Regions from separate parts of the Paenibacillus terreus genome, predicted to be linked through region 2. Evidence: riboswitches for the same ligand, from Rfam matches in the RefSeq annotation. Region 2 holds a riboswitch; the other holds the start of a gene.
What was found. Region 2 has a riboswitch for FMN ahead of ACE5KN_RS05670 (DMT family transporter). Riboswitches for the same ligand answer to the same signal wherever they lie in the genome.
Positions count from the first base shown of each region.

Region 1: another riboswitch for FMN. It lies ahead of ribE (riboflavin synthase); the one in region 2 lies ahead of ACE5KN_RS05670 (DMT family transporter).

Region 1 is NZ_JBHIRX010000005.1:78,665-94,700, reverse strand. It holds gene ACE5KN_RS11560 (D-alanyl-D-alanine carboxypeptidase family protein) at 1-170, opposite strand, end outside; gene ytfJ (GerW family sporulation protein) at 329-829, opposite strand; gene ACE5KN_RS11550 (SDR family oxidoreductase) at 968-1,699, opposite strand; gene ACE5KN_RS11545 (AraC family transcriptional regulator) at 1,864-2,799, shown strand; gene ACE5KN_RS11540 (DUF2953 domain-containing protein) at 2,867-3,580, opposite strand; gene scpB (SMC-Scp complex subunit ScpB) at 3,741-4,352, opposite strand; gene ACE5KN_RS11530 (segregation and condensation protein A) at 4,321-5,115, opposite strand; gene ribH (6,7-dimethyl-8-ribityllumazine synthase) at 5,185-5,649, opposite strand; gene ACE5KN_RS11520 (bifunctional 3,4-dihydroxy-2-butanone-4-phosphate synthase/GTP cyclohydrolase II) at 5,699-6,931, opposite strand; gene ribE (riboflavin synthase) at 6,976-7,638, opposite strand; FMN riboswitch at 7,947-8,119, opposite strand; gene ACE5KN_RS11510 (IDEAL domain-containing protein) at 8,237-8,686, opposite strand; gene ACE5KN_RS11505 (peptidylprolyl isomerase) at 8,902-9,336, opposite strand; gene lysA (diaminopimelate decarboxylase) at 9,467-10,795, opposite strand; gene ACE5KN_RS11495 (spore germination protein) at 10,918-12,552, opposite strand; gene sigF (RNA polymerase sporulation sigma factor SigF) at 12,743-13,498, opposite strand; gene spoIIAB (anti-sigma F factor) at 13,514-13,969, opposite strand; gene spoIIAA (anti-sigma F factor antagonist) at 13,966-14,319, opposite strand; gene ACE5KN_RS11475 (D-alanyl-D-alanine carboxypeptidase family protein) at 14,448-15,626, opposite strand.
Region 2 is NZ_JBHIRX010000002.1:308,472-324,507, reverse strand. It holds gene alr (alanine racemase) at 1-321, opposite strand, end outside; gene ACE5KN_RS05680 (DUF4367 domain-containing protein) at 536-1,804, opposite strand; gene ACE5KN_RS05675 (PstS family phosphate ABC transporter substrate-binding protein) at 1,931-3,136, opposite strand; FMN riboswitch at 3,334-3,480, shown strand; gene ACE5KN_RS05670 (DMT family transporter) at 3,659-4,609, shown strand; gene ACE5KN_RS05665 (M20/M25/M40 family metallo-hydrolase) at 4,688-6,031, opposite strand; gene ACE5KN_RS05660 (M20/M25/M40 family metallo-hydrolase) at 6,037-7,308, opposite strand; gene ACE5KN_RS05655 (S9 family peptidase) at 7,386-9,164, opposite strand; gene ACE5KN_RS05650 (ABC transporter ATP-binding protein) at 9,205-10,200, opposite strand; gene ACE5KN_RS05645 (ABC transporter ATP-binding protein) at 10,193-11,203, opposite strand; gene ACE5KN_RS05640 (ABC transporter permease) at 11,221-12,129, opposite strand; gene ACE5KN_RS05635 (ABC transporter permease) at 12,142-13,092, opposite strand; gene ACE5KN_RS05630 (ABC transporter substrate-binding protein) at 13,119-14,702, opposite strand; gene ACE5KN_RS05625 (CapA family protein) at 14,765-16,036, opposite strand, start outside.

The DNA of each region.
Region 1 (16,036 bases), on a different contig from region 2:
TCATACAATATACGTCCTGAAGAAACATCGATCAGCGCTGCAGCTTCCGCATGATTGGCCGGCTCGGGTGGAAGATCTGCTTCCGGAGCAGCCACAGCCGCTGCGGATTCGAATAGAAGGACGATGGATATGAGCAGGCTTATTGAGACAATCCTCTGACGTGTTAACATGGCAATCCTCCGGTTCGCGAATGGTCTTGTACCATTTTATGTACTTGCTGTCGAAAGTATGTCCTTTGCAAAGCCGAAAAATCCTTCCCGCTAAGACATTCACCGGCTGACCCGGAGAAAGCTATTACGGAAAGGATTAAACATCGGCTCAATACAGATTACAGGTAGGATGTGGTAGTACGATCCGTGCTGCTGACCGGAACTTGAGGCGGTATTTGGTTTTCGGTCATTCCGGCTGCTGCAGTTCCACCTGACATACCCGTTCGTCCCATCATGGTCTGGATTTTATCAATCAGTTGCGGCGTGGAGTCGATAATCTTCTCAAAAAGATGGGTCTGATTATCAAGCGGCACGATCTGAACACCTTGACGTCCGACAACGAGGAATGCGATCGGCTGGATGGACACGCCTCCCCCGCTGCCGCCACCAAACGGGTGCCCGGCCTTCACACCTGAAGATCCTGAATGATCCGCTACGTCATCCATCACGTTAAAATCGCTGCCCCCTGCCGCAAATCCGAAACCTACTCTGCTTATAGGCAAAATGACGGTTCCGTCAGGCGTTTCCACCGCTTCACCAACGATGGTGTTGACATCCACCATGCCTTTAATATTTTCCATCGCCGTTTGCATGAGTCCTTGAATCGGATGATCAGACATATAAGCTCCCTCCAGTCGTTAAGCTTGGTTTTTTTCTTCACTTATCATCCCCAAATGCATTTGAGTTATGTAGCACAATTATGGGTTGATTACCTCGCTCCCTGGAGGGGAGTCATTTGTTTCGTTTAACAGGAGGAGTTACGCCTGTGCAGTGGGACGCACGATCATTTCGTTAATATCCACATCGGCCGGCTGCTCCATCGCGAACACAATGGAACGGGCAATCGCTTCCGGTGAAATCGCCTCCTTGTCTCGGTACCTCTCAAGCTCCCCCCTGATCTCCTGATTGGGAATTGCTTCTACAAAATTCGTCTTCACAAACCCGGGGGAAATGATCGTTACGCGCAGTTTATCGCCTGCCTCTTGGCGCAGCCCCTCGGAGATCGCCCGCACCGCAAACTTGGTGCCCGAGTAGACCGCCATGTTCGGGGTAGTCGTAAGTCCTGACGTGGAAGCGATGTTGATGAAATGTCCAAAGCCCTGCTCGCGAAAGACCGGCAGCCCAGCGGCGATGCCGTACAAAACACCTTTGATGTTGACATCGATCATATCCTCCCAATCCTCCACGCGGAGTTCATCAAGGGGGGATATCGGCCCGATTCCAGCATTGTTGAGAAGAACGTCCACTTGACCATACTGTTCACAGGCCAGCTTGACGAGATGGGTCAAGTCGTCACGCTTCCTCACATCTGTACGAGCATAGATGGCCTCACCGCCAACCGCGGTTATACGGGCTGCAAGTGCTTCAAGACGCTCCACCCTGCGTGCACCCAGAACGATTTTTGCTCCTTTTTCGGCGAGAAGAAGTGCTGTTGCCTCACCAATTCCGCTGCTTGCTCCAGTAATGACAACGACTTTTTCTTTAATCATATCAGGTTCCTTCTTTCGTTTTATTTTAGCTTAAATCCCTGTCTGCACTTAAAGTATAGGATGTAGCCCTTTTATACAGGTAGTTCATTCATGTCCGGTTCTTGCCTAATCCTGTACAGCACGGATACAATATGCTTACCAACAGCCGATAAAGGAGCCTGATTATGCACAAATTCGCTCAATCTTCCGACCCGTCAATCTGCCAGCAGGAGTTGGCATGGCTTATTCAACAGCATGCGCCTTCCGATGGTGCTCACGCGTCGGCTGTGCCCGAACTCAGTTTTAGAAGAGCATCTCATGAAACGGAGCATTTCAATTCGGTGAGCGTGCCCTCCTTTTACGTCATAGCCCAAGGAGGGAAGGACGTGACTTTTGGCGGTAAAACCTATAGCTGTGATCCGAGCAACTGCCTGGTCACTTCCGTTCATCTGCCGGTGGTCGGAAAAATCACGCAAGCCTCGCCGCAGCTCCCGTACCTAAGTGTACAATTGGAATTCAGCCAGGATATGATCGTGGACATCCTTAAGTCATCCAAGCCAATGGTGAATGGAACTACCGGTCCCGGCTTGGTCGTGAGCTCATCCACCCCTCCACTGCTTGAAGCGGTAATCCGGCTTGTCCGGCTGCTCTATACACCCGGCGATATTGAGGTCCTTGCACCGCTCATCATCCGTGAAATTCTATATAGAGTCATGCAAGGCGAGCAGGGTGAGATCATCAGACAATTTGCCCTGATCGGCACCCAGGCTCAGCGCGTTGCCAAGGTGATTCACATGATCAACCGTGACTATGCCAAGCCTTTCCTGATTGAAGAATTGGCGAAAGAAGTTAACATGAGTCCCTCTGCCCTGCATAAGCAATTTAAAAAAGTAACCGCCATGAGTCCGCTGCAGTATCAAAAAGCCATCCGGCTGCAGGCAGCACGGCGCTTGCTTCTTACAGAAGACCTTGAAGCTGCTGAAGCCGCGTTTCGTGTCGGTTACGAAAGCCCCACTCAGTTTAGCCGGGAATATGCACGCCGGTTTGGACGACCGCCAATGACTGATATGAAGCAGCTGCGGACCTCCATCATAGAGGAAACAAAAAAGGCTGATCTTTAATAAGACCAGCCTGACTCCGTTTTTGCTTTTGTATCGAAAATATGTAACTGTTCTGAGCCGCACCATTTTAATGTTCCGGCAGATGATCGGACGGTTCTCTGGTAAACATTTTTTTCCATGTTTTAAAACCTCCTGGCACTTTTAAAATGCTGGCCAGCAGCCTGAACAGTGCGATCACCACATAGCCCATGGATATGGAGGCACTGCATACTACATTCGTGGAAAAATAATTCCGTTCATCCCATGAAGGAATGACAGATAAAGCCGGCATGCAGTCATACCGCACATGAGCGGTTGTCCAACCTACAACAGAGCTTTTCAGGGCCCACACTGCTCCGGTCAGAACAGCCGTCTGCGAGCAATCCCGTACTCCCAGCTTGGTTGTCCATTTCAGCTGGGAAAGAGAGAGATGAGCGACCGTTGTTTTTATCCACTGCTTTAAGGAATCCGTACTCTCAAGGAGAACTCGAAAATTTCTTAGCAGCTCCTCAATTTTGCTCTTGTCAACAACCGCCTCGTCCTTGTCCGTTTTATCCTCTCCAACATTGATGTACCTGTCGAGCCTTACCGATATCCCCTTGCGGAACCGGTCGATGAGGACGGAGGGCAATTCGTATTGGAAGCGGACAAGCCCATAAAGCATGTGAATCTGCAAACGGGCATAATCATTATTAGCCTGTTTCAGCACCTCGGCGCGAATCTTGATTCTGGAGAGCAGAACGGCCAGAACCAATAAAATCAAAGCCGCAATAACTATCCATATCCACACAGCAGGCTTCACAGCTTACCTCCTCTCCGTCCAAATACCTGGATGCACATTATGTCGTTTAGTATAGCCTTGGAAGAGGAAAACATTCGTTACAGCTCTGCTCTATGGGCAAAACAAAACAGGGATTCCGCACAGTCGTAACACTGCTTGGGCATCCCTGTCATGAATATAATTAATCTTCTCTATTCCCGATATCATCAAAGGTCAGCTGCTGCTCGTCAAGCTTGCTGAACAGAAGCTGCGTCTCTTCCTCCAGCTGATCCGTATCCTCAAACTGTTCAGGCTGCGGGAGCTCGTCAAGACTGCCGAGCCCAAAGTACTCCATAAACGCTTTGGTCGTTCCGTATAGAATCGGTCTGCCAATGGCGTCTGCCCGTCCTGTCTCTTCGATCAATTCTTTGCTGACAAGTGTATGAATGGCCCGCTCCGATTTTACACCACGTATTTCTTCGATCTCAACCCTGGTGATGGGCTGCCGGTAGGCGATGATCGCCAGCGTTTCCAGAGCAGCCTGGGAAAGGGAGACACGAGCCGGGGAATAAGCCAGCTTCTCGAAATAAGGGGCGTGCTCGGGAAGAGTGGCAAGCTGATATCTGCCGGCCAATTTCAGCATTTGCAGGCCTCTTCCCTCCTTTTGCATGTCATTCTTCATGTCCTCAAGACAATCCGTGACCAGTTCAGAACGCTGCTCCGTTATGTCGGCAATTTGCTTCACGGTCAAGCCTTCTTCGCCAGCCAGAAACAAAAGCCCCTCAATAATCGATTTCAGCGTCGGATAATCTATCAGCACGTAAATCCCCTCTCCACTCCATCACAATATCGTCAAAAACTCTCTCCTGAAAACATACAATCTGCTTCATCTTCATCAGCTCCAGAATGGCGAGAAAGGTCACCACGATCTCATGGCGCTGCATGTCGTCATGCATCAGCCGCGAGAACAGCAGCCTGCTGCCCTGCCCAGCCTTCTCGAACACGGTCAGGACCTGCCTTATCCGATCCTTTACGGAGATTTCATCCCGATGGATCCGGGCCACCGTCGTTCTCCGCTCGGCCCTGCGCAAGGCCCGTTTAAAGGCAGCGATTAAATCTGCCGTATGCAGACCCTGTACCGGGTTAGCCGGCTCGCTTGGAACATAGGAACTCAGATCCTCAGGCTCCTTGCTGAAAATCAGGCTGCGCTCCCATTCCTTTTCGCTGAGATGGCGGGCAATTCCCTTATACTTGCGGTATTCTATCAGCTTCTGCACCAGCTCTTCGCGCGGATCATAGTCCTCGTCCTCGTACATATCATATTCGTCCATGTCGATGACCGGCGGCTTAGGAAGCAGCAGCTTGCTTTTGATCGACAAAAGGGTCGCCGCCATTACCAGAAATTCGCTTGTAACGTCCAACTCCAGCTCCTGCATCGTATGAATATAGTCCATATACTGATCCGTGATTTCACTGATCGGTATATCCTGAATGTCAATTTCGGCTTTTTCGATCAGATGCAGAAGCAAATCAAGCGGCCCCTCAAACGTTTCCAGTTTATAAGTTACTACCGTCAAAGCATTTTTCCTCCCGCCAAATTCACAAACTGCATTGTATCAGAATGTCAGAGTATCCGATAGCCCGAGTCAGAACTGTTTTGTCAAATTAGCCATTTCAATCGCGGCAACGGCCGAATCCCAGCCTTTATTGCCGGCCTTCGTGCCTGCGCGTTCGATAGCCTGCTCAATGTTTTCCGTGGTGACGATCCCGAAAATAACCGGTATGCCTGTTTTGAGATTAATTGCCGCCACACCTTTGGCCACTTCGTTGCACACATAATCATAATGGGTCGTTGAGCCGCGGATGACTGTTCCGAGCGTTATGACGGCGTCGAATTTTCCGCTTTCCGCCATTTTTTGAGCAATCAACGGAATTTCAAAAGCTCCCGGCACCCATGCTACAGAAATCTCTTCATCGGCAGCACCGTGCCGCTTGAGGGCATCAAGCGCTCCGCTCAGCAGCTTGTTCGTAATAAATTCATTGAATCTTCCAACTACAATACCATATTTTAATCCGGAGGATACAAGATTTCCTTCAAAATAATTCGCCATACTGATCATCAGCCTTTCCGAGTTTGGTTTTAGTTATAATCCGACTATATCAACGCTCATTCTGCTCAAGCGTTTCGAACGTAAGAAGATGCCCCAGCTTCACCTGTTTTGTATGAAGATAATTCGAATTATCCTCGTTCTCCGGAATTTGAATGGGCACACGTTCGACCACTTCAAGACCGTAACCTTCCAGACCTTTGATCTTTCTGGGGTTATTGGTCAGCAGCCGGATTTGGCGCACCCCCAAATCCCTGAGCATTTGGGCGCCGATGCCGTAATCACGCAGGTCAGCTGAAAAACCAAGCTTCAGATTGGCGTCTACCGTATCAAGACCTTCTTCCTGAAGTTTATAGGCTTTCAGCTTATTTATCAACCCGATGCCTCTGCCTTCCTGCCTCATATAAAGGAGAATACCGGCGCCTTCTTCTTCAATTTGGCTTAAAGCAGCCGCGAATTGCGGCCCGCAGTCACAGCGGTGCGAATGGAATACATCACCCGTGAGACATTCGGAGTGAACCCGGACCAGAACGGGCTTGGCGGGATCGATCTCGCCTTTGACCAGCGCAACATGCTCCTTGTTGTCCACCTCATTGGAATAGGCCACGGCCTGGAACACTCCGAAATCGGTTGGCATCCGCACGGCCACCTCCTGCTTCACAAGCTGTTCGCTGGCGATCCGGTAACTGATCAGACTTTTAATGCTGATCAGCTTCAAGCCGTGCTGGGCGGCGATCATCGCGAGATCCGGCAGCCGGGCCATGGTACCATCCTCCTTGATCACTTCACAGATCACGCCGGCCGGTGCAGCACCGCTCAGCTTGGCGAGGTCCACAGCAGCTTCAGTGTGGCCTGCCCGTCTTAATACGCCGCCTTTCTTGGCGATCAGCGGAAACATATGGCCCGGTTTGCGGAAATCGCCCGCACCAGCCGCAGGATCAACAAGCGCCTTGGCCGTCATGGAACGCTCCACTGCGGAAATGCCCGTCGTTGTTTGAGCATGGTCTACCGACACAGTAAAAGCCGTACCATGATAATCCGTATTTTGCGACACCATCGGCTTAAGCTCCAGCTCATCAGCCCGTTCCTGCGTGATCGCCACACATACGAGACCGCGCCCCTGGGTAATCATAAAGTTGATCGCCTCGGGGCTTGCCTTGTCTGCGAGCACCACAAAATCTCCTTCATTCTCACGATCCTCATCATCCACCACGATCACAATCTTGCCCTGCTTGAGATCGGTTATGGCATCCTCAATCGAATCAAAAACGATGTCCTGTTCCATGTCTTTTCCCTCCTTGTGTATGCAGTGATGATACCGGGCTTGGCTCAGGAGAACCCGTGCTCGGCCAGGAATTCAAGATCAAGCTGCTTTGGGGCTTGTGTCTGCCGATCTTTCCTGCTGAAGAACAGCAGATGCTCTACATATTTACCGAGAATATCGCATTCGATATTAACAGTATTCCCCGCCCGCTTGCCGCGCAAAGCTGTCGCTTCCAGCGTGTGCGGAATAATGGATACGGCAAAAGACGAATCGTACAACTGAGCTACCGTGAGGCTGATTCCGTCAATGGTTACAGAGCCTCTAGGCACCAGATATTTGAACAGCGCATCGTCATCGGGCATGATCTCATACACGACTGCATTCTGGTCCCGGGTGATACGGACAATCCGGCCGGTGCCATCCACATGCCCCTGCACGATATGTCCGCCGAACCGGCCGCCCGCCGCCATGGCCCGCTCCAGATTCAAGGGATTGCCGGATTGAAGCTCACTTAAATTGCTGTGCCGATACGTCTGGGGCATCACATCCACCGTGAAGCTTCGTTCGCCGATTTTGGTTGCTGTCAGGCAAACGCCGTTAACGGACACACTGTCGCCGATCTTGAGATCCTCAAGCACCACCGCGGCGGAAATCTCCAGCTCCATCGCTTCCCCGCTGCGTGCTGCCTTGCGGAGAATGCCCACCTCTTCAATAAGGCCAGTAAACAACGGCTTCTTCCTCCTTTCTTGTGATGCGAGACCATCATCGGTCCGTATTCTTACAACCGGAATGTTCAGAACAGTAAAAAAGCGTCTATCGACTAAAAAGCCCCCGGCGATTAGATCGCCAGGGGCAGGGATTACAGAGTGAATCAGCTTTCATAGACATGACACAACAAGCTTCAAAAGTTCAGTTCTATGTACATAGAGGCTACAACAAAATAAACCTCCGTACGCATGCAAATTGCTGTAGACGGACTGAACATTTTGAAAATGTGTATGCGAAAGTCAGCGCTCCATTACAGGTGCGCTCATCCACGATCCTTCTCCCATCCAGACTATACTGTCGGTCCCGGATTCGCACCAGGTCCACCATCAACCGCTTGTCACAAGCAGTATCCGGGTCACGGACTGAGCCGCTTGATATAAACCATGTCCATCAAGCGCCATCACCGCCGGTAGGGAATTTCACCCTGCCCCGAAGGATAGATATTCGATTATTTCCATAAGTCGGTTGTAATTGAGCAAATCGTAACACTTTGAAACACAAAAAGCAAGCGGCAGATCCTGAGCCTGCCGCTTGTCCGTTAAAATTCATTCAAATCAATTATGCCTGAAGCTCCATATATTTTTGCGAAAGCTCCTCAAACCATAGCTTATCATTCATCTGCAGCGCCAGGTCGATTAAATCCGCCAGCTCTTCTCTTTCCAGTTCAACATCATCATCAAAGGAAATGACGGCCGCAGCCATCGGGTTATGCTCCGAGCCCTTACGAAAATCATAATCCAGCCGAAGATCGATAACCCCGTCAATATATTCACACTTCAGGAAATATATGATTTCACACATTAGTACTGGACGCACTTCATTCTCCAGAATGCAATCCATTACTTTTGCGGAGTAATGCTGATTGGTAAGGCTGAATTTATGGTCGGCCGCCGGTCTTTCTCTGCCAAAATCGTCCGTGAATTTCAACTCAACCGGGTACAGGTTCATCACTTTGCCCATCTGCTTTTTTGTTATTTCAATTATTTCACTTGTATCCAGGGTAATCATTCGGCACCTCTCCATATTTTCTTATTCCATGTAAATAACGCCGTTGTTTCAGGCCGTATGCCTTTACACCTATATCGGATGTTCGTCCCTAATTTTTAACCCTTAGTTTAGCACTGTTTATTGCTTTGTTCAAAATTAATGCTTCCAAAACAAACAAGGCGATCTATCCCCGGCAGAGTACCGGGAACAGATCGCCTCTTAAACCTCATTTTTTATTACGCTTCAAACACTGTAACTTCCTTCATTTTGTCGCCCTGCTTTACAGCATCAATGTGCTCCATGCCGCTGATCACTTTGCCAAAAACGGTGTGCACACCATCCAGGTGCGGCTGCGGAGCATAAACGATAAAGAACTGGCTGCCGCCCGTGTTGCGTCCGGCATGCGCCATGGAGAGCACGCCTTTTTCGTGTTTGGTTGTGTTAGTAGCTGTTTCGCAATCGATGGTGTAGCCAGGACCGCCTGTGCCGTTGCCGACCGGACAGCCGCCTTGAGCTACGAAGCCTGGAATCACACGATGGAAGCTCAGACCGTTATAAAACCCGCTGTTTGCCAGCTTTTCAAAATTTGCTACCGTATTTGGAGCTTCTTCAGGGAGGAATTGAATCTCAACAACTCCGCCATTTTCAAGCACGATTTTACCTTTTTTCATTTCTTGAACACCCCGTCCATCAAATTTGGCGCCCGGTGGATGTTAATGCTCCGTCCGGACTGCTGTCAGAAGAGACATCAGACTACAGTTTACTATGGATCCCTGCAATTGGCAAAGTCTTCTGTTTCCTTTACACAAGTGTGCGGCTGCTCACACGCTCAGGAATAAGATCGTTGCGCACCAGGTCTTCATAACTCTCGCGGCGTACAACAAGCTCTGCCTTGCTGTTGGCCGCAAACACGACGGCAGGACGGCGAATCCGGTTGTAATTGCTTGCCATGGAGTAGTTATAAGCCCCGGTGGATGACACAGCAAGCAGGTCACCGCTCTTCACTCTTGGCAGCTCAACATCCCAAATGAGCATGTCACCGCTCTCGCAGGCCTTGCCGGCGATGGATACCGTTTCCTCGGCCGGATCATTCGCGCGGTTGGCCAGCATCGCCTCATATTTCGCCTGATAAAGGGCTGGTCTCGGATTATCCGTCATGCCTCCATCGACGGAAACATATTTGCGCACCTCGGGAATATCCTTGATGCTTCCGACCGTATAGAGCGTGGTGCCTGCATCACCGACGATGCTGCGGCCAGGTTCGATCCAGATTTCCGGCAGCGTTGCGCTGATTCCGGCAAAATGGGTTTTGACCGCTTTGGCAATGGCTTCCACATAACGGGACACCGGCAGCGGAGTATCTTCGTCCGTATAACGGATGCCGAAGCCGCCGCCAAGATTAATAACCTTAAATTCCGCCCCGAGTTCTTCTTTTACGGACTTTGTAAAGGCAGCCACACGCTCGGCGGCAACCTCGAAGCCGTCCACCTCGAAAATTTGGGAGCCGATGTGGGAATGGACGCCGAGCAGATTCAGCTGACTTTGCTGAAGGGCCAGCTTAACAGCTTCCATGGCTGCCCCGTTGCCAATATCGAATCCGAACTTGGAATCGGTCTGCCCTGTCGAAATATATTCATGCGTGTGAGCCTCTACGCCCGGCGTCACGCGCAGAAGAATATTGGTCCGCATGTTCCGCTCGGCGGCAAGCGCCTGCAGCAGGTGCAGCTCAGTCAGGTTATCCACAACAAAACAGCCGATCCTGGCGTCAAGCGCCATTTCCAGCTCGGCGGGCGTTTTGTTATTTCCGTGGAAATGAATGCGTTCAACGGGAAACCCAGCTTGAAGAGCAGTGTACAGCTCACCGTCAGAAACTACGTCCAGGGACATTCCTTCTTCTGCAGCGAGGGAGCACATCGCCACTACACAGAACGCTTTGCTTGCGTAGGCCACCTGAAAAGAAAGCCCCGTCGCGCGGAAAGCTTCGATAAATTCACGGCAGCGGCGGCGAACCAGCTGCTCGTCGACAACATAAAGCGGTGTGCCGAACTGCTCTCTCAGCGCAGTCGCGTCACAGCCGCCTATTTCCAAATGCCCTTGGGCATTGATTTTGCTGGTACCATGTAAATACATTTCCTGGGGCCTCTCTTTCTGGAACAGCTCTAATTCCAAAGAATGTTTACATAAGTATAGCAAAAAATGCGCAGCGGGCAACGGATTTTTGTGCGGAAACCGTCCCGGTTTCAGCCTATCCTTCAGGTGCCGCCTTGATGCTCAGGCATGCGTGTGGAATCGCGCGGCTTATTATACGACGGTCTCTTTTCATCCTCCATCACGGATTTACGGATAAGGATGGACAGCATGCCCTTGGCACTGAAAGGAATAAAGGGCCACATATACGAGGAATTGTAGGAACGGTGTACCGTAAGCAGCACAAGAATGGCGGTTACGCCGATCACAAATCCTTTGATTTTAAAGGCAGCCACCAGTACCAGCAGCACGAGCCGTATCAAACGGTTGGCAAGCCCGAGCTCATAGCTTGGAGTTGCAAACATCCCGATTGCCGCGATCGCCATATACAGAACCACCTCGTTAACGAACAGTCCGGTCTGGACAGCAATATCGCCGATCAGAATGGCTGCGATCAGTCCCATGGCGCTGGCAAGAGGTGTCGGCGTATGTACAGCCGCCATTCTCATCAGATCCACCCCGAACTCAATCAGCAGAAACTGAATGATCAGGGGCAGCTTCGCGGCCTTCTGAGGACCAATAAAGTCGAGTATAGGCGGCTTCAGCTCAGGGCTGATCACCATGAGCATCCAGAGCGGAAGCAAGAACAACGAGGCAAAAATGCCGGCAAAACGGATCCACCGCAAATAACTTCCCATAAACGGAGACTGTCTGTTTTCCTCCGCATGCTGGCACAAATCAAAAAAAGTTGTGGGCAAAATCATGACGCTGGGGGACGTATCGACAAACAGTACAACCCTTCCCTCGAGCAAATGGGAGGCCACTACGTCCGGACGCTCCGAATAACGCACGAGCGGGTAAGGGTTCCATTTTTTGTCGGTCATCGCCTCCTCAAGCTGCTTGTCAGCCAGCGGGATGCCGTCAATAACAATCTTTTTAACTTTGGCTCTGACCGAGTCCACCAGCTTTTTATCCGCAATATCATCAATATAAGCAAGGCATACATCAGTGCGTGTGCGGCGGCCAACCTGCATGATTTCATATTTAAGCCCCGGGTCTCTCAGACGCCGCCTTACCAGCGCGATGTTCGTCATCAGCGTCTCCGTGAAGCCGTCTCTTGCTCCCCGTACAACTTTCTCAATGGTCGGCTCCTCAGGCCCTCTTACGGGATACGAACGGGTATCGACAAGAATCGCCTGGTGCGCTCCATCGATAAAAAAAGCGCTCACTCCGGTCAGCACTTTGTTAATGACGGCAGACATCTTGTCCTCCAGCTCCACCTGAACATGCGGGATAAAGCGTTCAAAGTATGACTCCAGCGCATTGGAAGAGATGTCCCCAGGCGATACATAACTGAGCCGGTCAAGCACTTCGGACAGAAGCAGTGAATTGGCAAATCCGTTGATAAAGAAAATGCCTACCTTTCTGCCCCCAAAATTCATTTCCCGCAGAACCACATCAAAGGATTTGCCAAGCCCCACAGTATCCTGCAGCGTCTGCTTGATATCCTCCATGCTCACAGGAATCGTATCCTCTTCCTGCCAATACAGCACGGATTCTTTGACATTATTGGAGATTTCGTTGTCTGCCTTCTCCTGATGCCGCTTGCGGGCTTCAGCATCCTCCCCGTGTCCGCTCTCCCGGGTTGGCGGGTGCTGTACAGCCTCTGTATCTCCTTCATGCTGTGTAGTGTGATTCATTCGCTCTATATCCCTCCTCAGCTGTCCACTAATGTTAGTATGAGGAAGCTGACGGATTTTATCCTTATTACAAAAGCTCTTTTCGTGAACATGAATTGTTATTGTGATAGCAAAAAAGACATCTGCACACTCGCGGCAAGCCGCGGGTGAACACATGTCCAGAATTATAGATTTATCTGCAGCGCTTATATTATTGGGCAATCTGGTCCTTGATGGACTGCAGTATTTTTTTCTCGAGGCGCGATACCTGCACCTGTGATATGCCAAGCCTGCTGGCAACCTCGGACTGGGTCTGGTCCCGGAAATACCGAAGATATACGATGAGCCGTTCCCGTTCGGTCAGTCCCCCGATCGCTTCATTCAAAGCAAGTTTGTCAAACCAGCGCTCCTGGGAATCGTCCGCAATCTGGTCCATAAGCGTAATGGGGTCGCCGTCGTTTTCAAAGACAGTTTCATGAATGGATGTAGGCTGTTTGTTGGCTTCCTGGGCGAATACGACATCCTCCGGCGACACCCCGAGCTCATCGGCAACCTCCTTGATCGTCGGCAGACGATTCAGCTGCTTGGAGAGCTCGTCCCTTTTTTTCCGGACCTTGTTGGCCATTTCCTTCAGGGATCGGCTTACCTTCAGCGTTCCGTCATCTCTGAGAAAACGCTGAATTTCACCTATAATCATAGGTACGGCGTAAGTGGAAAATTTGACATCATAGCTGAGATCAAACTTGTCCACCGATTTCAGAAGGCCGATACATCCGATCTGAAACAAATCCTCCGGCTCATACCCGCGGTTCATGAAACGCTGCACCACAGACCATACCAGCCGGATGTTGCTGTTCACCAGCTTGTCACGGGCACTGTTGTCGCCCGTCTGGCTTAAGGCAATCAGTTTTTTGACTTCCCCATCATCCAGATAAGTGTTAGTACCGCGCTTGATTTCAGCATTCATAGGCCCAACCCCTACCTAATTATATAAAGCTTTCTTGGATTCGATCCTTTTCTTCATCCGAATGACCGTTCCGCCGTTCAGTTCGCTGGTCACTTCAAACTCGTCCATAAAGTTTTCCATGATGGTGAAGCCCATGCCAGACCGCTCCAGCTCCGGCTTGGAGGTATACAGCGGCTGCTGCGCAAGCTCCAGGTCCTCAATTCCCTGACCCGAATCCTCGATCACGAGTGTGACGGTATCCCCTTCGATGCCCGCTCTGATTGTTACAATACCTGAAGGATCATTATTGTACCCATGGATGATACAATTGGTTACCGCCTCGGAGACGACCGTTTTCAAATCACTCAACTCATCCATGGTAGGATCGAGCTGTGAAATAAAGGCCGCTACTGCTACACGCGCAAAAGACTCATTTTCCGACTTGGCCGCAAACTGCAGCGTCATGAAATTGCTTCCACCCGTTTCTGTCATGACACGACCTCCATTCCCGAGAGAGCCACCTCTTCGTTCTCGTAACAAGTCATGATTTTGAACAGTCCTGACATTTCAAGCAGCCTGTAAACTGCAGGAGTTGCATCACATACCGCCATTTTGCCGTTCTTTTGCTTAAGGAGCTTATACCGGCCCAGAATGACCCCCAGCCCTGAACTGTCCATGAACTGCAAATCCTTAAAATTCAGAACAAGATGCTCGCATTGCTGGCGCATAATCGCCTCATCGAGCTGTGCCCGCACCTGATCCGAAGTATGATGATCCAGCTCACCGGCCAGTCTGGCGATCAGAACCCCCCGCTGATAATCCATCTCCACTTTCAGCTTCATGTTTGCTTCACTCTCCTCCCTGACTTGGACAAGGATTTCTACGAACCAATGATAGAATCCTGCCCTGCGACAAAACTAGAAGAAAACTGTGCCCAATCTACAAAAGCAACCCCCACGGGCGATTCATGTCAGGAAAACAGTTTGGAGGTGGTGCGTTTAAACAGTCTCCACCAGCCTGCCTTCTCCACGGCAACCGGAGACTTCAGCTCGAATTCCTTCAGCTTGGCATTATTTTGGTAAACAATCAGCTTGCCGATCACCTCTCCTTTTTTGAGCGGCGCTTTGATCCCGCTGTCCAACTGAACTTCGTGACGGATCTCCTCTTGACGGCCGCCCTTTTTGACAAGAACGCTGTAAGGCTTATCCGCTTTAATCGTTAATTCCGGAACCACCCCTTTTTCAATGCTCAGCTTGCCGATCTCGTCACCCTGGTTATACAACGATTTCATGGCATATTGAGAAAACGCATAGTCAAACATGGAGGCGATCTCACTATTGCGGGTTTTGGTGTTGGGTTCCCCGAGCACCACTGCCACAACGCGCATTCCGTCACGCTTGGCGGTAGCGGAAAGGCAGAATTTAGCTTCGGAAGTATAGCCTGTTTTCAAGCCGTCGGCTCCTGTATAAAAGCGGACCAGCTTATTGGTATTAACCAGCCAGAACGGTTTATCACTGCTTTTGCGCAGATAGTCCTGATACGCTCCGGTATATTTCGTAATCTGCGGATATTTCAGCAGCTCGCGGCTCATCAATGCGATATCGTGTGCAGAGGAATAATGATCCTTGGCCGGCAGGCCGTTGCAGTTGGCAAAATGTGTGTCGTTCATGCCGAGCTCCTTGGCTTTATCATTCATTAAACGCACAAATGCCTGCTCTGACCCCGCAATCTTCTCCGCCATCGCTACAGAAGCGTCATTACCCGAGGCCATGGCAATCCCTTTGAGCATTTCCTCAACGCTCATTTCCTCACCCGGCTCCAGAAAAATCTGCGACCCGCCCATGGAGGACGCATATTCGCTGGCCCGGACAGGGTCCGTCAGCTTCAGCTTCCCATTCTCCAGCGCCTCCATCGTAAGCAGCATCGTCATGATTTTCGTGATGCTTGCCGGAGGCAGCTTATCATGGCTGTTTTTCTCGTAAATGATCGTACCGGTGTACGCATCCAGCAGGATAGCAGAGCTGGATTGAGGTGCCAGGGATACATCGGCTTGCTGTGCGCCTCCTTTCTCTTCGGCAGAAGCTGGCGGCAGCAGCAGACCGGCGCTGATGCTGAATACGAGCAATAAAGATAGACTGATTTTCTTCATGTTCGGTACCTCCCTACTAACATTGCGGAAGAACGCCGGTTGTCGGAAACGGACGGCGCCTGCCGTATACTGCTATCCATTGTCGTCAATCGTCCAGCAAATTATTCCAGCCAAAAGGGAATGTACACAAAAAAAGCGTCTGACTATTAAGCAGGCACTGAAAAATCTATGTGATACCGCTCATGTCAGCGCACGCAATATGGACTTATATGCTCTTGGATTTGGTTGAATCGCTTGTAATAGAAGATGTTTTTGGCAACAGGGTCCGGCTATAACACACTTGTTGAGAACGCCTTTTTTCCTCTTCTCCGTCAAGAGTACACAACTTTTTGAACGGCATGGACAAAGGCCAACACTTTTATAGAAATGCGAGAATAGATTACTACGTGGAACTTCTATTGTAAGAAAAC
Region 2 (16,036 bases):
CGTGAACAGCGTCAAAGTGATATCGTTCTCCCATGCCGTCTGCACGGCCTCCGGTGACGTATAACCCAGAACCAGGATAGGCAAAGTAATTCCTGCCCTGCGAAGTTCAAGGGCTTCGTCCAGAAATGCCACGCTGAGATAATCAGCCCCGAGCTGCTCCAGCTCTCTCGACACCTCTACCGCTCCATGACCATAAGCATTGGCCTTGACGCATACCAGCAGCTTCATCTGCTGCGGCAGAGCATGACGAAAGCCCTCATAATTGGAACGCAAATGATCGAGATTGATTTCCGCACGGGTCGGTCTGTATTGTACTTGCACTGTAGGTCACCTTCTTCAAAGTCTTGGGTCCGAGCCGGATCGCGCAGAGCGATGTAAGCTGAATAGTATCATGGTAATGTTCCGTGCTGCGGCTGTCAATGAAGCAGGGCCGGAGAGCTGCAAATACAGGAAATCAGCGGATGAAGAAAAAGACGGACAGCAACCTCGGCAGAGCGAATAACTCCACCAACCGTCACTATCCGCCTACAAGGATTTATTTACCCGATTGATCCTGCATAGACGCGGCGATTTGAATCATTTCCTGAACAGGCAGGTCGGCACTCGTAATTCTGAACTCCACCCCGTCCATCATCCAGGTCAAGGTCTGCTGCTGATCCCCTGTCAATACGCCTACAACACCAAAGCCCATATCGATCGGATCGCCTGCGGCAAGAGATACAGCCCGGTCCAGCGGCCGGCTCTCCACAATCGTGTAATTGTACTGTCCGGCATAGCGCAGCATCACCGCATGGGTCTCGCTGTCCGCGATTTCCGGCATATCCCTCATCTGCACGCCTGCTGGCATGTAGCTTGGCTCAATAATTCCGAATTCACTCATGGCCGGGTCCTCGCTGCCCTGACCTGACTGCCCGTCTGCCCCTGCATTCGGTTCTCCGGCACCGGCATCCGCATCACCAGCCTGAGTACCATCCGCCGCAGGTTTCTCCTCTGTTCCGTTAGCCTCACCCGCGGCTGATCCGCTTGAGTCCGTTCCGACCTGATTCGTGTTTCCTGTTTCATTAGAAGTTCCTGTTTGATCCGGATTCTCCGATGACTTGGCCCCCCCGGTCTCAGCCTGCGGCTGCGCGTCCTTGGCGTCCCCTGAACCGGATGGCGGAACAGCAGTGCTGCCTGCGGCCATGTTGCGTTCCATATCAAAGGCATCCTTGTCAAACTCCGTGCCGAATTTGAAATCGTTGAATTTCAAATCAACCACAACCTTGGCATTGGCATCCGATACCTGCACCTGCTGCGGAGCGTAATTGTCCTTGGCAAGCCAGATTTTTTGGCGGACAAGCGCGTGGCTGTTGTAATTGGCGGCAACATCGAAGACATAGGCTTTGTCATCGTCAGCCAGCTGACGGGTCTCATCGCCTATGATGCTGCGTACCAGTGTTTCGTACAGATAGACCTGTCCCTGGTTATCCGGCCAGTCGCTTTTAAAGCGGAAGCTTTTGTTCAGGCTCGGTGTAAGGACGAATACCCCTTCATCATTCCGGAGCACAATCTGGGTAATATCCTTCTTCTCATTGGTCATGGCTATACGATAATACGAGGGTTTGCGGTAGGATACATCCACCAGATATTCCTGCGGCGTCTGGCCGGTATGCAGGGTCATCAGCGCCGTACCGTGATAGCTGTCCATCCCGCTTACCACATCACTCAAATCTTTAACCACATCGTCCGCACTCTTCTTGCCGCAGCCAGCCAGCAGCACGGTCACGCACATGATCATGGCAAGTATCCATGAACTCCGGCGCATATCATCAACCCCTTCAGCATGTTTTAATTCGAATTAGTACATGTCTATGAGGGACTTGTTCGATTTATGCTGACTAGCCTGACAAGCAGCCGTTAAATACTGGCGGTTTCTACATTCCCCAAAAGCTTAGCGGCTGACCGGGGCGTATCCCGTTTTTTCAATCAGCTCCTGCCCTTCCGGGGAGAGAATCCAACGTATAAGCTTGGCAGCGGATTCGTCCTCTTTCTTCTTGCTGGCCTTGTCTTTCCCATACCTGGGCTCCACCGTAACCGCATAGAACGGTGCTGTAATCGGGTAGCTGCCGCGGCTGATTGTATCCGCATTGGGCATTATGCCGTCAACGGCCAGCAGACGGATGCCTTCATCAGCATTCATACGGGTCGCAAAGTAATTGAAGGAAAACCCGATGGCATTCCTGTAATTATGGTAATCCGCCGTTTGCTGCATAATTCCGCCCATCCCTGCTGCGACATCCTCTGTCACGGGTTCAACCGGCTCACGTTCCCCCATCCATTTGCGCAGCATGGTCTGGCTGCCGCTATCTTCCGGCCGCTGGAACGCTCGGATCTCCTCATCACGACCACCGACCTCCTTCCAGTTCGTAATTTTGCCGGTATAAATGTCCTTCAGCTGCCCGCTCGTCAAGCCTGTCACAGGATTAGCCCTATTTACAAAAAACACGAAGCCTTCCCGGCCAATGGGAGTAAGCTTCAGATCCAGGGAATGCTCGCCTGCCAGCTGCAATATCCCTTCCGACGGAGCTGCGGCAAAGATCAAATCCGCCTCCCTGGTGATCAGCCGTTTATATGCTATGCCAGTTCCGCTGGACATGACCTCACTGTCGTGTACAGCATAGCTTTTCTCCGGATATACTGCCTGCACAAAAGCAGAATATACCGGATAGAGCGCGGTTGCCCCGTCCAGGCGGGGGAGCACATCCTCGCTGCTTAATCTGAAGGAGGATGGCTTGGACAGGTTCACTGTTTTGCTTCCATCCGTGAAGGGCTCGTACATTTCCAGATTTACATCCTGCTCACTGGCGATTTTAAGACTGTTGTCATACGCATGGTTCGCTTCATATCCCGCAGCGGCCAGCACACAGCAGCCAAGGCTGATGACAATCCCCAGCCGATACCATCTATGACGTCTGACAGCGGTAAAATTAAACAAAATAATGGCAATCATCACGATCCCCAAAACAGCAAAAAACAAGGGAATATAAAATCTCTGCCCGTCCACCGTAAATGAAATGTAAAGCAGCACAATAAAACCGAGCAATAGCGAGAATGCCAAAGCAACTAAAGTCAAAAAGATATGTACAACCGTTTTCAAAAACAGCCCAATCTCCCCCTTCTATTCTTATCCTTATCTCCTGATATTTCCATCACATTATAGCCTGAGCTGGTAATATGGGCCATGTTTTTATAAATTCTGAAAACTCTCGAAACACCACTGCTTCCTTCATGAAATTTTCACTGGACGAAGCATACTTGCAGCTGTAGAATAGATACTATCTAAAAAAACGGAATAAGGATCTTCGGGGTAGGGTGAAATTCCCAACCGGCGGTATGGCTCCTGGAGCCGAGCCCGCGACTCCGCTGCCTGCCATGCAGACAGCGGACTGATTTGGTGAGATGCCAAAGCCGACGGTACAGTCCGGATGGAAGAAGATCGCACAATAAACCACGTTCAGCGTGTTCCAGGGGAATAATCTGCTCTTTTTTGATGCATTCACATTCCCATGGCTGCCGCGTATGTTCAGGTTTATTTGATCAGCCCCCGTCCGTGTTTAACGACACGTGAACGGGGGCTTTTGCCTCTACGGGTCCTTTATCCACAAAGGAGCTAACAATCATGAGTGAAACTACAGCTTCATCCGGAGCCATTTTGCGGCAAGCTCCTGTCAAAAGCGGTTTCTGGCTGGTCGTCATTGGCGCGGCCTTGTGGGGTGTTGATCCCCTGTTCCGCATCCTGCTGCTTGATTATCTGACTTCCACGCAGATCGTACTGCTGGAGCACATCATTCTGTTTATCTGCGCCGCACCGGTGCTGTGGCGGCACCGCGCAGAGCTGAAGCGGGTCAGACTGCGCCACGCCATAGCCCTGCTGTTCATCTCCTGGGGCGGATCGGCGCTCGCTACCGTGCTGTTCACGATGGCCCTGTCCAGCGGCAACCCGAATGCGGTGCTGCTGCTGCAGAAGATGCAGCCCCTTTTCGCCATCATCATGGCCAGAATCATTTTAAAAGAGCTGCTGCCCCGCTACTTCAGCATTTTGCTGCTGGTGGCGCTGGTCGGCACCTATATGTTGACCTTCGGCTGGTCGGTGCCTTTCAGCCATGTCAACGATTTTATTCAAGTTGGCAGCCTGCTCTCCCTGGGCGCCGCCGCTTTATGGGGCGGCTCCACCGTCATGGGCAGATATTTGCTCGGCACCATGAAATATGAGACGGTAACGTCTCTGCGCTTTATGCTGGCCCTGCCTTTGCTGCTCGTGATGACCTCTATGGAGCACGCTCCCTGGCAGCTTCCGTCAGGCACATGGGCCGCAGGCGGAGTGATCCTTAATCTGGTGCTGCAGGCGCTGCTTCCCGGACTGCTCAGTATGGCTCTTTACTACAAGGGGCTGAGCTCAACCAAAGCCTCCTATGCCACGCTGGCCGAGCTCAGCTTCCCCATGATTGGCGTACTCATTAACTGGATCGCCTTTCATGAGCTGGTCACCCTGCCGCAGCTTACAGGCTTTATACTGATCTGGGTTACGCTGTTCCTCATTTCCAGACAAACAAGAGAAATTTCCGCGTGAGATGAAATTTGGCCTAATAATAAAAGGACCGCGTCCCCATAACCGGGAACGTGGTCCTTTTTTTCAATATATACTATTTCACTTTGGAAATTCATGCAGCACCAATGCGGCGAACTTGATGCCTTCGATGTAATCGTCCACATAAATGCTTTCATTCGGCGCATGATTATGGGAAGCAGCATGACCTACACCGAAGCCCAGCGACGGGATGCCGAATTTCTGACACAGGTTGTACATCGGGCCCGTCCCGGCCTGGGAGCGGATCACCTGCGGCTTCTGCTCGAAAAAAGCATTGGCGCTGCCAACCACCTTCTGCACCAGCGGATCGTCGATAGGGGTAACTGCCGCATGTTGTCCCTTAAGCGGCACAATTTCAATATCCGCAAAGCCGTGCTTGTCCAGATGCTGCCGCAGCAGCACTAAAATCTCCGCAGGGTCCTGCTCGGACACAAGGCGGAAATCCAGCTTCACCTTGGCCGTGGACGGCAGAACCGTTTTTGACCCTTCCCCCGTATAACCGGCCTCTATTCCGCATATGGTACAGGTCGGCTGGAAGATCAACTTCTCCTTCAGCGCAAAACCGGACAGCCCGTTCACATACTGCTTCAGTCCGAGCTGCTCCAGTTCCTTCGCCTCCTGGTAGTCCATTTCTTCAGTCAGCCTGCGTTCTTCCTCTGTCAAGGGGAGCACGCGGTCATAAAAGCCGTCGATCAGGATTTCCTCACGCTCATTTTTGAGCGTGGCAAGCGCCCATACGAGCCGCCATGCCGGATTCTCGACAATCGCTGCCTTCGCCGAATGCAAATCCGTATTCGCCCCATGCGCATGCAGCTCAACATACAGCATTCCTTTGCAGCCGAGTGTAATCTGCAGCCGTCCATCAATGCTTTTAAATCCGTTTTCCCAGATGTTCGCATCCGCCCACAGCTTGTCCGGGTGCTGCGAGGTAAACTCCTCCAAATGCGGGCTGCCGATTTCCTCTTCCCCTTCAATAATGAATTTCAGATTGAGCGGCAGCTCGCCGTATACGCTCTGATACGCATGAACCGCGCAAATTCTGGACATCAGCGTTCCTTTATTGTCCGCCACACCCCGGGCATACAGTCTGCCTTCCCTGATTTCCGGAGAAAAAGGCGGGCTGTCCCACAACTCAACCGGTTCCTCCGGCTGCACATCGTAATGGTTATAAAAGGATAAGGTCTTCGTCTTCCCGGTATGAATCTCCCCGTACAAAATCGGATTTCCCGAGGTCGGAATCCGCTCTACCTTGTCCGTCAATTTCTTTAAATGGGTTTCAACCAGGACAACGGTTTCTTCAATCCCCCTGTTTTGCGCGGCTACACTCGGCTGCCTGCATAATTCGATCAGCCACTCCAGATACTTTTCCTTATGCTCTTCAATAAATTGATAGACTTTTTCCATATCCTTTACCTTTTTGCCAGCAGCGGTTCGGATACACCCTCAAGCCCCACCAGTCCAAGCACGGTCAGAAATACCTTCTGCGCTCCAAGGTAGGAATCCTGCGGGTCAAAATATTCGTCAAGGGTATGTACCCCGCCATAATCGCCTCCACCACCCAAGGTGACCGCCGGGATGCCCAAATAAATCGGAATGTTGGAATCCGTACTGCTGGCCTCATCCAGAACAGGCTCAAAGCCGATCGCTGCCGTTGCTGCCGCGGAAGCCTGCACGATCAGCGCATGCGGGTCCTGCAAGCCTGCCGGACGGTCCCCGACCAGCTTCCTCACCACCGTAATGGTCCCTTCCCGGTTCCAGCGCAGATTTTCCTGCTCTGCCGCATTTTCAATCAGCGCCAATACCTCGGCTTCCAGCTTCAGGAGTTGCTCCTGTGAAGTGGAGCGCATATCCAGTACCATTTCTCCCGTTTCCGCAATCGTATTGACCGAGGTGCCGCCCTGAATAAGCCCCACATTGAAAGTTGTCTTCGGATTGGCAGGTGTGTGCACATCCGCCAGAGCCGCAATGGCCCGGCCAAGTGCATGGATCGGGCTTGGCGTGCCGAAGTCGCCGAAGCTGTGACCGCCCGGCCCCCTGAAGGTCACCTTGTAGCGCTTGCTGCCTACCCCCAAATACGTAATCCGATCCGGTTCGCCTGGCTCGATGGAAATAAATCCGTCCAGATCGTTTCGTCCTTCAAACAGCGTCTTGACGCCGCGCAGATCTCCCAGACCTTCTTCCCCGACCGTCGCCCCGATGATCAGATCGCCTTTGGTCTTGATCCCGGCGTGATTCAACGCTCTGACCAGGGTGAGGACAACGGCCAGACCTCTGCCGTCATCGGAAATGCCAGGAGCGTAAATTTTTCCGTCTTTTCGTTTGGCAATGACATTTGTGCCGCGCGGAAACACCGTATCCAGATGAGCGCATACGACGAGTGCAGGTCCGCCTCCGCTTCCGGGCCGGATGCCGAACACGTTGCCGACCTCATCAGTCTGAATATCCTGGATGCCAAGCTCCTCCAGCTTCTTTTTATAAAGCTCCCCTTTTTCCGCTTCCTCAAAGGTCGGCGCTTCGATCTCTGTCAGTTCAATTTGCTCTTCCGCTGTACGGTCATTGTCTGCTTCCAAAAAGGCAAGCCCCGTCTGCACGCCGGAGTCGGCCATCAGCCGTTTGTATACCTCTGTAACCTGCGGCAAAATCTCATACTTGTCCGCGTTTGCTTCCACTTGTTTGCCCATCGACCGTCTCTCCTTCACCTAAAATAACTTCTTAAACCGAATGTTTCTAAACCGAAAAATTCTGGACCGAAGATTTTTTAGTTCAGATGTTTTCTAAAAAATTCAACGGTTTTTCGGTGCATCGTTATATGGTTTTCCAGCTTTTCCGTCTGATGTCCTTCATCCTCAAACACAATAAGCTCCACTTCCTGCTGCCGTGCCTGCATATCCCCTACCAGTTGCTCCGCCTCACTGACCGGAACGCGGGTATCATTGCGTCCATGAAAGACAAGCAGCGGTGCCTTGATTTTGTCCGAATGATGCAGCGGCGCAATTTCGTCGAAAAAATCGCTGTGCTCTGCCAGACTGCCGTATTCGCATTCCCGCAACCGCCGCCGCCACTCGCCCGTATTCTTGAGCATCGTCTTCAGATTGGAGATGCCCACGATATCCACTCCGGCTGCCCATAAATCCGGATAGTGCGTCACCGCCGCCAGCACCATGAATCCGCCGTAGCTTCTGCCCATGATGCCGATTTTGCCCGGGGCGACCCCGCGGTTTTCGGTCAGGTCCTTGACCAGCCAGGCCAGATCCCGGACGGAGTCCATCCGCTTCCTGGCATCGTCCAAACGGATATAGGTCCTGCCGTAACCGCTGCTGCCGCGCACATTCGGGGCCGCCACCGCAAAGCCCTGACGGACCAAGTACTGCATGACCGGATGATACTCCGCCTTCGTCTGGCCCTCCGGCCCGCCATGCACATAAATGACTGCAGGTTTCCCCTGCTCTGCCGTTTGATTATAGAAAAAATACGGGACCTCCAGTCCGTCAAAGGAACGATATGTGCAAATTTCCGGCTCGGCCCAGCGGCCGCTTATGCTATCCGCGCGGCTGATGAAGGTTAAACGGCGGGCCGCCCGGGATGACCGGCTGTATTCCCAAATGTCTCCGGGCATGACCGGGGATTTCAGGCTGAACAGCAGGGCTTCGCCGCTGAGCCAGGACAGAGAGTCTATGACGCCTGCAGGAATTCCGGCGGTCATCTCATGCTCTGCCGTGGCGATGTGATAAAAGCCCAGCCTGGAAACGCCGCCTTCATTCACCGTAAAGGCCAGGATGTCCTCCTGCGGTGAAAGTGCGATCTCTTCAATATCCCATCTGGGGAAATGAAGCAGCTTGGTCAGCCTTTCAGGGGAATCCGTGGAATATTCACACAAGTAAAGTGTCTCTTCCCCAAGGTCCGTCAGGGCATAGCCTTTTTTCCCGCCGTCCGCCATCCGCACCGCTTCATATTTGGCCAGCGTACCTGCCGGACCGATCCGCACCTGCTGGCCTGTCCTGATGTTGATGTGATAAATCGTGCTGTCCAGGTTCGTTTCCCGGATGCGGATAAGCAGACTGTCATGATCCGCCCAGCCAAGCGGAACGCAGTTGCCATCATGGGTAAACACGGTATTGACTTCCCGGGTCGCGATGCTGATTACAAAAATATCAAAATACCCCGGATGCCTGCGGTTGCTGCTGTAGGAGAAAAGCTGCCCGTCCGGCGACCAGCCGCCCGGATAGTGAAAATGCTCGGCAGATTGCATCAAGGGCTCAAGCTTCCCCTCCCCCGCCAAAAATAACTGCTGCTTTTCGTTGCCTTTGCAGTCGACGCCTACGACCGCCCGTTTTCCGTCAGGAGCATGCAGCAGGCTTAGAATCCGGTCCTCCGCCCGTACAAATAAGATGGGATTTTGCTCTTCATCCAAAGTCCAGGCCTCGGGGATTCCGCTCATTTTCGACAGAAACGTCCACTTCCCTGTTCCGGGAATGGCACTACACGCATAAGCGCTTTTTACAGTCAGATACTGCAGCAAAATTTCCTCTTCATTCATATGTTCGCTCCCCTTCACGCCTTGTTGCTTTCATCATACCTCAATCGTACAGGTGGCAGGCAACAAAATGCCGGTCTTCCATCTGTTTTTTGGCTGGAGCCTCCTGCTTGCAGCGGTCCATCACATAAGGACAACGGGTATGAAAAATGCAGCCGGCAGGCGGGTTGAGCGGGGAAGGAAGCTCACCTTGCAAGCGGATACGCTCTTTCTTCACCTTCGGATTCGGCAGCGGCACCGCCGAGAGCAGCGCCTGGGTATACGGGTGCAGCGGGGAAGCAAATAACCGATCCGTCGGCGCTTCCTCCATCATCTGTCCCAGGTACATCACGCCAATCCGGTCGGAAATATGCCGGACAACGCTCATATCATGGGCGATAAACAGATAGGTCAGCTGAAACTGCTCCTGCATGTCCTCCAGAAGATTGATAATCTGCGACTGGATCGATACGTCCAGCGCAGACACCGGCTCATCGCAGATGACCAGCTGAGGATTGGCGATCAGCGCCCGGGCCAGCCCGATCCGCTGCCTTTGCCCTCCTGAAAACTCATGCGGATACCGGTAATAATGATCCACCTGCAGCCCGACCTTTTGCATGATGTCCATTACCCTGTCGGCATGGTCCTTTTTATCCCCGATCGAGTGAATCAACAGCGGTTCCTCCAGCGTGCTGCCGATCCGTTTGCGGGGATTCAGGGAAGAGTAAGGGTCCTGAAACACCATTTGGATTTCCTTCCTCGTTTTGCGGAGCGTCTGGCCCGATTGCTTGAAAATATCCTGATCCCTGTACATCGCGGTACCGGACGTCGGCTCGGTCAGGCGCATGATGGAACGGCCGGTCGTGCTTTTGCCACAGCCGGATTCGCCGACCAGGCCGTAGGTTTCACCTTCATACAGCCGAAAGGATACGTTATCGACCGCTTTCACCTGCCCCTTTGCTCCTCCCAGCCGACCCAGCGGCCCGCGCAGCGGAAAATATTTTTTCAAATCCCGGACATCCAGCAGCAGCTTGGGTTCTGCCTCCGCTGTGTTATGCATAGACTCCTGCCTCCTCTCGCCCGATCCGCTCAACATGCCAGCATCTGACCTTCCGCATGTCCGCATGGCTGAACAGCTCCGGCTCCTGCTCTCTGCACTGGCTGTCCGCATAGGGACAGCGCGCCGCGAACCGGCACCCTTGGGGCACATTCTCCAGCGATGGAACCATGCCTTCAATGACATGCAGCTTGGCCGTCCGGTCTCCGTCCATCTGCGGAATGGAACGGATCAGCCCTTTGGTGTACGGATGCAGGGGATGCTCAAACAAATCCTCCACCGGGGCTTCTTCCACGATTTGTCCGAGATACATGACCACTACACGGTGACACAGCTCCGCCACGACCCCGAGATCATGGGTAATGAACATGACGCCCATACCCAGCTGCTGATTAAGATCGGAGATCAGATCGAGAATTTGCGCCTGGATGGTGACATCGAGCGCGGTCGTTGGCTCATCGGCGATCAGCAGTTTGGGCTCACAGGCCAGAGTCATGGCAATCATCACCCGCTGCCGCATCCCGCCCGACAACTGATGGGGATATTCGTGAATCCGCCTTTCCGGCGCCGGAATGCCTGTTAAACGGAGCATGTCCACCGCTTTGGCATAGGCTTGTTTTTTGTTCATATGTTGATGCAGCATCAGCGATTCCGCAATCTGAAAGCCAATGGTCAGCACCGGGTTGAGCGAGCTCAGCGGGTCTTGAAAGATCATTGAGATCTCATTCCCGCGAATGTCCTCCATTTGCGGCCTGGACAGCTTTAAAAGGTCCATCTCCCCATTAAACCGTATTTCACCCTCGTACTTAACGAGATGCTTTTCGTCAAACAAGCGCAGAATGGATTGGGAGGTCACACTTTTGCCGCAGCCCGACTCACCAACAACCCCCAAAATTTCTCCTTTATTAATATGAAAGGAAATGCCGTCCACAGCCGTCACCCGGCCCCGTTCCGTAGCAAAATGTGTTTTCAAGCCGCGCACTTCAAGTAAAACGTCCGCCTGCATGCAATGCCCTCCTTCCTTTAGTGGCTGCTTTTTCTTCCCTTTGACAGATGCGGATCAATCAGGTCTCTCAAACCGTCCCCCAGCAGGTTCAATCCAAGCACGGAAAGCATAATGAGCGCCCCGGGGAACACGGTCATCCACCAGGCTTTGAAGATGACAACTTTACCGTCTCCCAGAATGTTGCCCCAGCTCGGATTCGGGGCGGGAATGCCTGCGCCCAGAAAGCTCAAAGCCGCCTCCGTAATGATCGCGTCCGCAAAGATAAAGGAGGCCTGAACCACCAGCGGGGAGATTGTATTCGGCGCAATATGCAACACGATGATTCTCCAGGGGCTCGCCCCTTGTGCCCTGACGGCCTCAATGTATGTCTCCTCCCGGATGACAATGGCGGCAGAACGGACGACCCGGGCCACATTCGGAATGAACACAATGGTCAAGGCGATAATGACGTTCTGCTGCAGCGGGCCGAGGGCCGCGATCAGGGCAATGGCCAGCAGCACGCCGGGAATCGCCATAAGACCGTCACAGATGCGCATCAGAATTTCATCCAGCGTTCTATAATAGCTTGCAAGCAGTCCGAAAATCATGCCGATCAGGCAAGCCAGAAAAGCAACGGTCAAACCTATGCCCAGCGACACTCCCGCACCGTACACAATTCTCGTCAGCAAGTCACGACCAAAATTATCGGTACCCAGCAGATGCTGCGAGCTCGGAGGCTTCAGCCGCTCCTCGACCACCATCGCAAACGGATCGTGTGGGGTTACCAGAGGTCCGATTAAAGCGAGCAGTGTCAAAGCCGCCATCATCAGCCCGCCGATGACGATGCCTTTGTTGACCAGGACTCGCCGCCACAGCAGCCTGCGTTTTTGCTTCTTCAGATTTTGCTTCACACGGACCAGCTCCGTGCTGCTCCCGACCAGGCTCATGGGCTCCCTCCTTTATTTTTTCCCCAGCCTCACACGCGGATCGACCACGCCATACAACAGATCCACCGCCAGGTTGATCAGCACATAGAGAAAGGTTACAAATAACACGACGCCCTGAATAATCGAATAATCCCTTCGTTCCACGGAATTGATGATGAGCTGGCCGATCCCCGGAATGTTAAAAATCGTCTCCGTTACCACCGCGCCGGCGATCAAGGCACCGAAGGTCTGCCCGATCACCGTTAAAATGGGCAGGAATGCATTTTTGAGCGCGTGCCGATAGATGACCATCCGCTCTTTGACTCCCTTCGACCTGGCGGTTTTGATGTAGTTCATGTTCAGCACCTCCAGCAGGCTGGAGCGCGACATGCGGGCAATCAGCGCCGTGTGCATGGCCCCAAGGGCAACGGATGGCAGGATCAAATATTTCAGATGCTGCCAAAGTCCGGCGCTCAGCGGCTGATAACCCGCAACCGGCAGCCACTGCAGCTGTACCCCGACCAGCAGGACGAGGAAGAGGGCCAGCAGAAAGCTGGGCAGGCACATGCCGAGCAGTGATATGCCCATGACGGTCTGATCGGTGGCGGTCCCTCTGTGAATGGCCGCGAGAATGCCCAGCGGGAGGGAAAACAATACGGACAGGAGCCCGGCAAAAACCGCAACGGAAATCGTTGGCGTAAAATGGCTCATAATGGCGCTCATGACGGGCATTTTCATAAAATAGGAGATTCCGAGATCCCCCTGCAGCGCCTTCCCGACCCAGTTGAAATACTGACTGATTAAGGGCTGATCCAGGCCCATTTCCGCCCGCAGCGCCTGAATTTGCTCTTCCGTGGCTTCATCCCCGAGCAGCACAGCCGCCGGATCGCCTGGAGTGATATGGACAATGGAGAAAATCACGACCGAGACGATGAACAATACGGGAATGAGCGAGAGGAGCCTGTTCACCAAATACATTTTCACGATTGATTTCCCTCCCCGAGGATTGGTTAACCCGCTTTCTTCACGCCCCAAAGAACGGGTCCCTGAAACATGGTCAGATCCTGCAGCCCGCTCGAAACAGCGTCGATCGAGGCATAATGACCGAACAGCGTATATGGCAGGTAATCGTTCCACATATAAGCCTGCATCTCACTCCACAGCTGCTTGGCCTCTTCCTTGGTAGGAGCGACCCGGATATCCGCAAGCATTTTAAAAAGCGTCTCATCATCCGTCCAGCCGACATATTCAGGATTGACCACCAGCAGCTGAGAAGGGGTGGTTACATAACCCGTTCCTACAATGAGAAGGTCCCAGTTGGCCGGATCGGAGCGCCGTTCGGTCAGCGTCGGCCAGTCGTAGATTTCCAGCTTGACGTTAAGCCCCATCTCCTGAAGCTGCTGCTGCAGAACGACAGCCGAATTGTAATGATGGTCATAGTCGCGGGTGGCATATAAAATCAACTCTTCCCCGTTATACCCGGCGTCCTCCAGCATCTGTTTCGCCTTCTCCGCATCGCCAAGGTTAAAGGACTCCTTGCCGGCATCAGTCGCCCAATCGGCCTGTTCAAAACTCATGTATCCGGGATCAAGCTTGTACAGATCCTCGCTGCCGAAGCTCGCCATCATGATGGCGTTGGCGTTGATTCCCGTGTTGATGGCGGCCCGGATTTTCGGATCGGTCATCAGGCCCTGCTTTTTGTTGTAAGCGACATTCAGCGTGCCGGAATCAAACGTGGCATGAGTCGTCAAGTTCGGCATGCTCTTTAATTGCTCATAGTTGTCGAACGGCATGTTCGAGGCGATGTCGTACTCCCCGGTCTGAATGCCCGCAAGCCGTGTGGAGGAATCGGTCACAATATAGTAGTAGACATCATCCACATAAACCGTCTTGCTGCCGGACAGCCCGCTTGTCTCGCGGCTATCAACGCTGTAATCGGCAAATTTGACGAGATGGATGTATTGGTCCTGCGCCCACTGGTCAAAAGCAAACGGCCCTGTACCGATATATTCGGCAACTCCGTCTTTCCCCGCCCCTGTAATGACCTCCGACGGCATGATCGCCGGGAACTGCCCTTTGCCTGCCATAATGTCAAGCACGTCCGTCACTGGCTCGGCGAGGGTCAAGGTTACGGTGTAATCATCCACTTCCTTGAACGTCGATCCGCTCAGCAGCAGGGTGGCCCGTGACGATTTTTCCAGCCACCGGTTCATGGAAGCCACCACGTCCTCGGAGGTCATTTCTTTGCCGTTATGAAACTTGACCCCTTGTCTGAGCTTGAACGTATAAGTCAAGCCGTCCTCGCTGGCCTCAACGGATTCCGCAAGCATCGGCACCGCCTGCTGATCGGCATTTTGCGTAACCAGTGTCTCGTAGATGTTCCGCATCACCAGAATCGCGTCCGAAGAAGTCGTCAGATGGGCATCCAGCGTAGGCGGCTGCACGCTCATTGCGATCTTGACCGTGCCGCCCACTGTCGCCTCTGCGGAAGAATTTGTCGTTGTATTGGTGCCTGCCGTGCCCGCGTTCCCACCGCAGCCTGCCGTCAGTACGGTAATCAGCAAAAGAGTTATCAGCATTCCGATATTTTTCATCCGTTTCTCATCCTCCGCTCCGTTGATTGAAAACCAGACACTCCGCCATATCACCGGGCTCCTCAGTTTTGCGAAGTCACACCCCCGCTAACGCTAACCCTTCCGACGCCTCCCTCAATTTCGATGCTTGTCCCATAGGGAGCCGACAATTCCGCAAGCTCGGCCAAAATTTGCCCATTCGCGCTAATCTCAGGCCATCCCCGCTCGTAACGCGGTTTGCCGTAGCCCAGCTCAACCGGATGCAGGACAAGCTCCGTCAGCTCGCCGTCCCGCATCTTCCATACCGGCAGCACGCTTTGCCAAATTTTCGGATTGACGCCAAAACCGATAGTGTTGTTCTGGCTGCGTTTTTCCAGGGCTCCACCAACATGCTCTGTATGGCTGAGCCCGTATTTCTCATAAAAGTCGGCAGGCAGATGGGTTATGGTATCATTCTGAAAAATAAAATTGCCCAGACTGTAGAAAATTGGCCTGTTCCTATAGATTTCAATGCCTCTGAGGATGTGAGGGCCGTGCCCGATCACGGCATGCGCTCCCTCATCAATGCAGTTTCTTGCGAAGATTTCCAGAAATTCAGCCGGCTGGTTTTTATGCTCGCCGTTCATTTCATGCGCGTGGATGCTGACAATGATGTGCTCGGCCTGCAGTCGAGCTTCCCTGATTGCCGCAATGATCCGCCTCAGATCACTGGCGTGGGGGCGGCTTGTTACGCCTTCTTGATCGTCCTCCTTAAAAAGATAATTTCCAAAAGAATACAAATCATCATTTCGTGGCAATTTAAAGCCTTCTTTAATGCTCTGCTCCTGGGCTGCGTTGATTTTGACGATGGATGCGATGGATTTCAGCTGCTGCATGTTATAAGGGGAAATTTTATGAATGGTTTCGTAACGCAGGGGATTCACACCGGGCCGGCCGATCATATCGGGGCGCTGGTCGCCGGCAATGGCGGATTCATGACAGGTCGAGGTGGCGGATATGATGGCAACCCGGCCGGCGGCCGTCTCCAGATAGCGCGGTTCACTTGCGCTTGCGAGATTCATTCCCACGCCTGCATGGACAAAACCGTGCTTGTTCAAGTATTCCTCCGTAGCCTCAAGCCCGCCGTAAGAGTAATCAAGCGTGTGATTGTTGGCCCATGCAATGAGATTAAATCCGTAAGCCCTCAAATCACATAGCGCGTCCGGCGGTCCCATGGCCCAGGTTCCGCCACTTACCGCCGCCGGAATGCCTTCATGCTGGTGCAATGTCACTTCCAAATTCGTAAACCGGACATCCGCTTGCTTGAGAATCGTTGACAGCCTCTCAAAGGCCTCATCCTGCACAGGCAATCTTCT